2 regions of the Pseudoxanthomonas sp. F37 genome follow, and region 2 is predicted to be linked to the other one. Evidence: predicted binding sites of a transcription regulator. Region 2 holds the regulator's gene; the other holds the start of a gene.

Region 1 (2,387 bases), 500 kb from region 2:
ACGATATCGCTGCTGCGCACGTGACGCAGCAGGGCCTTGGCGAAGTTGCGCAGCACCTCGTCGCCGACCAGATGGCCCCAGCGGTCGTTGACCTGCTTGAAGTCGTCCAGGTCGATGAAGGCGATCGACAGCGGCCAGCCGTGGCGGGTGGCGGTATCGAATTCCTTCTCCAGCACCTCTTCCAGCTGGCTGCGGTTGTACACCCCGGTCAGGGGGTCGCGACGGACCTCTTCGGCCAGGCGGCGCGCGCGGTCCTCGTGCTCGTCCGCTTCCTTGCGCGCACGCGCGGCTTCCTGGATCTCGCGCAGGTTGCGCACCACCAGCAGTTCGCGTGCCTGGTCGAGCAGGGCCTGGATGCGGGCGGGCGGCGCGGGCGGCACGTCGAACATCGCGCAGACCTCGGGCAGGGCGGACACCATTTCCTCGGTCAGCGCCAGGTAGGACGCATAGTCCAGCCCCAGGCGCGTCGCCGCCTGCATCGCGGCGTCGCGATGGGCCTGTTCGCTGCGCGATGCGTCGGCACCGGCCAGCCAGATGTCGGCGACGTGGCCGGAGACCGCCACGCAGGCATTGAAGGGCGTATCGGACGCGGGCGCTTCGCTTTCCAGGATCGCCTCGCGCAACAACGCCGGCAGGTTCCACTGCCGTGCCAGCCAGCCGCCGACCGTCGCGTGGTCGCACCCCAGCCATTCGCGCTCGGCCGCCAGCAGTCCGGCGTTGTCGGCGGCGCGCTCGACCAGCCGCGCGTAGTCTTCGCCCAGCACTTCCAGCAGGGCCAGCATGCCGATGTCCTGCAGCAGGCCGGCCAGCATCAGTTCTTCCGCCTTGCGCAGGCCGGCATGCTGGCCGAGCAGTCGCGATGCCAGCGCCGCGGTCACGCTGCGGCGCCACACGCGCTCGCGCGCCACCGGATGGCTGCCCTGGCCGCACTGGGCGAGGGAAAAGCCCAGCGCCAGCGTCAGCGTGGCGTTGAGACCCAGCACGGTGAGCGCCTGGGACAGGTTTTCCACGCGGCGCCGGCTGGCGTACAGCGGCGAGTTGGCGATGCGCAGCATGCGCGCGCTGAGCGCCGCATCCAGGCCGATGGTGTCGGCGGCCGTCGCCATCACCACATCCGGGTCCTGCGCCAGTTCGATGATGCGCAGCGCCACCCCGGGCGGGCTGGGCAGGTTGCGGCAGTTCAGCAACTGGGCTTCGAGTTCGGGACGCATCCGGGCGCGCGCAAGGCGTGAGAGAGTGACCGGCAGCATGCCAGCAAAGCGTGACGAAGTGTCACCTTTGTAACCAGTTTCGGCGCTGCGCGCGCAAACTTTAGACGGCTGCGACGAACGGTCGCACGGGGCGGACCAACGCCCGCCCGGAAACGGAAAAAGCCGCGGTTTCCCGCGGCTTTTCCGTGTTCGGCGGACCGGTGCGCGGCTTACGCCAGGCCGGCCTGCTTCATCACTTCGGCGGCGTAGTCTTCCACCACCTTCTCGATGCCTTCGCCCACGACCAGGCGCTGGAAACCGACCACGTCGGCGCCTGCGGCCTTGACCACCTGCTCGACGCTCTTGTCGCTGTCCAGCACGTACGGCTGGCCGTACAGGGTGACCTCGTTGATGATCTTGTTGATCTTGCCCGAGATGATCTTCTCCAGGATGTCGGCCGGCTTGGCCTTGTCCTTGTCCGACATCTTGGCCAGCTCGATCTCCTTCTCCTTCGCCACGAACTCGGCCGGCACGTCGGCGGCCTTGTTGTGCGGCGGGTTCATCGCGGCGACGTGCATGGCCAGGCCACGGGCCAGGTCGGCGTCGCCACCCTTGACCTCGACCAGCACGCCGATCTTGCCGCCGTGCACGTAGGCGGCGACGTTGTTGGCGCTGTCGATGGCGACCAGGCGGCGGATCTGCATGTTCTCGCCCAGCTTGGCGATGGCGGCGGCGCGGGCTTCCTCGACGGTTTCGCCGGAGGGCAGCTTGGCCGACTTCAGCGCCTCGACATCGGCGGCGCCGGCGGTCAGCGCGGCCTGGGCCACGGCGTCGGTGAAGGCGATGAAGTTGGCGTCCTTGGCGACGAAGTCGGTTTCGGAATTGATCTCCACCAGCACGGCCTTGCCGCCGTCCTGGGCCACGGCGATGCGGCCTTCGGCGGTGACGCGGTCGGCCTTCTTGTCGGCCTTGGCCAGGCCCGACTTGCGCAGCCACTCGGCGGCGGCGTCGATGTCGGCGTTGTTCTCGGTGAGCGCCTTCTTGCACTCCATCATGCCGGCGCCGGTGCGCTCGCGCAGTTCCTTGACCAGGGAAGCGGTGATTTCCACGGGATTACCTCGGTTATCGAATTCGGTGGACGGACGGAACGCCGTCCTGTCTTGTCCCGGCCCGTGCGGATCGCGCCGGGCGGGGAAG
Region 2 (2,387 bases):
GGCGGCAAGGGCGGCGTGGGCAAGACCAACGTGTCCGTGAACCTGGCGGTCTCGCTGGCCGAGATGGGCAAGCGCACGCTGCTGATGGACGCCGACCTGGGCCTGGCCAACGTGGACGTGCTGCTGGGCCTGTCGCCCAAGTTCACCCTCGCCGACCTGGTCGCCGGTCGCTGCCAACTGGAAGACGTCCTGCTGGAGGGCCCCGAGGGCCTGATGGTGGTGCCGGCCTCGTCGGGTTTCCGCCACATGGCCGAACTGACGCCGGCCGAACACGTGGGCCTGGTCAACGTGTTCTCCGAACTGCAGCGCGCACTCGACGTGATGGTGGTCGACACCGCCGCCGGCATCACCGACAGCGTGCTGACCTTCTGCCAGGCCGCGCAGGACACCGTGGTGGTGGTCTGCGACGAGCCGGCCTCGATCACCGACGCCTACGCCCTGATCAAGGTGCTGGCGCGCGAGCGCGGGCTGGACCGCGTGCACGTGATCGCCAACATGGTGCGCGACCCCAACGAAGGCCGGAAGCTGTACGAAAAGCTCGCCCGCGTCTGCGAGCGCTTCCTCGGCGACGTGGCCCTGCATTACCTGGGCGCCGTGCCGCAGGACGACTGGCTGCGGCGCGCCGTGCAGCGCCAGCAGGCCGTGGTCAAGGCCTACCCGGGCAGCCCGTCGGCGCGCGCCATCGCCGAAATCGCACGCACCACCGCCCGCTGGCAGCCCCCGGTCGGCGCCCGCGGCAACGTGGAATTCTTCGTGGAACGCCTGATCCAGCGCGGGGTGGCCGCATGAACACCGCCGCCGCCCAGTACCGCGCGGTCCAGCGCACCGCCGCCAACGACGTCATCGCCCAGCATGCCGACCTGGTGCGCCGCATCGCCCACCATCTGGCCGCCCGCCTGCCGGCCAGCGTGGAAATCGACGACCTGATCCAGGCCGGCATGATCGGCCTGCTGGAAGCCTCGCGCAGCTACGACGCCGAACAGGGGGCTTCGTTCGAGACCTATGCGTCCATCCGCATCCGCGGCTCGATGATCGACGAGATCCGCCGGGGCGACTGGGTGCCGCGGTCGGTGCATCGCCGCGCCCGCCAGGCCGCCGCCACCGTGCGCGAGATCGAACAGCGCACCGGCCGCGCCGCCATCGCCACCGAAGTGGCCAGCGCCATGGAGATGCCGCTGCCCGAATACCTGCGCCTGATGGAAGACGCCGCGCGCGGGCAGGTGCTGAGCCTGGAATCGCACATCGACGACCATGGCGAGCCCAATACCACCCGTACCGGCGGTCCGTCGCCCCAGCAGCACCTGGAGCGCAGCGAGTTCCGCCAGCAACTGGTCAAGGCCATCGGCCAGCTGCCCGAGCGCGAGCAACTGGTGCTGTCGATGTACTACGAGCAGGAACTGAACCTGAAGGAGATCGGTGCCGTGCTCGGCGTCAGCGAGTCGCGCGTCTGCCAGATCCATGGCCAGGCGATGGTGCGCCTGCGCGGCCGCCTGCAGGTGTTCGAGAAGGCGGACGCGGGGCTCGACGACGAACCATGACCCGGTAGGAGCGCCCTGGGGCGCGATGCTCTTGCTTGCGCGGATCGGAAAGCACGCGCCCCAGGGCGCTCCTACAAGGCATGCAACCCCCTAAACATTTCCCGGCCCCGGCCGATACCGCCACCAGACCCACCGTCCACGCAACACCGGAGCACCCGTGACCAACAAGAACATGCGCATCCTGATCGTGGACGATTTCTCCACCATGCGCCGCATCATCAAGAACCTGCTCAACGACCTGGGCTATACGAATACCGCCGAGGCCGATGACGGCAGCACCGCGCTGACCGCGCTGGCGCAGGGCAGCTTCGACTTCGTGGTCACCGACTGGAACATGCCGGGCATGACCGGCATCGAGCTGCTGAAGGCCATCCGCGCCGACGAGCGCTTCAAGACCCTGCCGGTGCTGATGGTCACCGCCGAAGCCAAGCGCGAGCAGATCATCGAAGCCGCGCAGAACGGCGTGAACGGCTACATCATCAAGCCGTTCACCGCGCAGACGCTGGAAGAGAAGCTGGGCAAGATCTTCGAGCGTCTGGGAGCGGCCGCCTGATGAATGCCGTCGCCGATGTCGGTGCCGCCCGGGCGGCCCTGGTGGAGAAGCTGCAGCACGCGCTCGATGCCCTGGAGCAGGGCGACGAGGCGGGCTGGCGCCAGGAACTGGACGCCATCGCCGCCTGGCGCACCCAGCCCATGATGCAGGGCCTGGGACGGCTGGCGCGCGAACTGGCGCAGACCCTGGGCGAACTGCCCCCCACCGACGCGGGCGAGCTCGACGATGCCTGCGCCCGCCTGGACCACGTGGTGGAGATGACCGAGCAGGCCAGCCACAAGACCCTGGACCTGGCC

What was found. The regulator FliA, encoded in region 2, starts transcription of late flagellar genes. The targets are predictions, from matches to a motif close to TAAAGTTTNNCNNNCNNNGGCCGATAA.
Region 1: the regulator FliA is predicted to act here: its motif matches at 1,288-1,314, upstream of MUU77_RS06040 (GGDEF domain-containing protein).

Annotation. Positions count from the first base shown of each region.
Region 1 is NZ_CP095187.1:1,312,435-1,314,821, forward strand. It holds gene MUU77_RS06040 (GGDEF domain-containing protein) at 1-1,211, opposite strand, end outside; gene tsf (translation elongation factor Ts) at 1,421-2,299, opposite strand.
Region 2 is NZ_CP095187.1:1,810,269-1,812,655, reverse strand. It holds partial or broken gene MUU77_RS08375 (MinD/ParA family protein) at 1-789, shown strand, start outside; gene MUU77_RS08370 (RNA polymerase sigma factor FliA) at 786-1,538, shown strand; gene cheY (chemotaxis response regulator CheY) at 1,711-2,091, shown strand; gene MUU77_RS08360 (protein phosphatase CheZ) at 2,091-2,387, shown strand, end outside.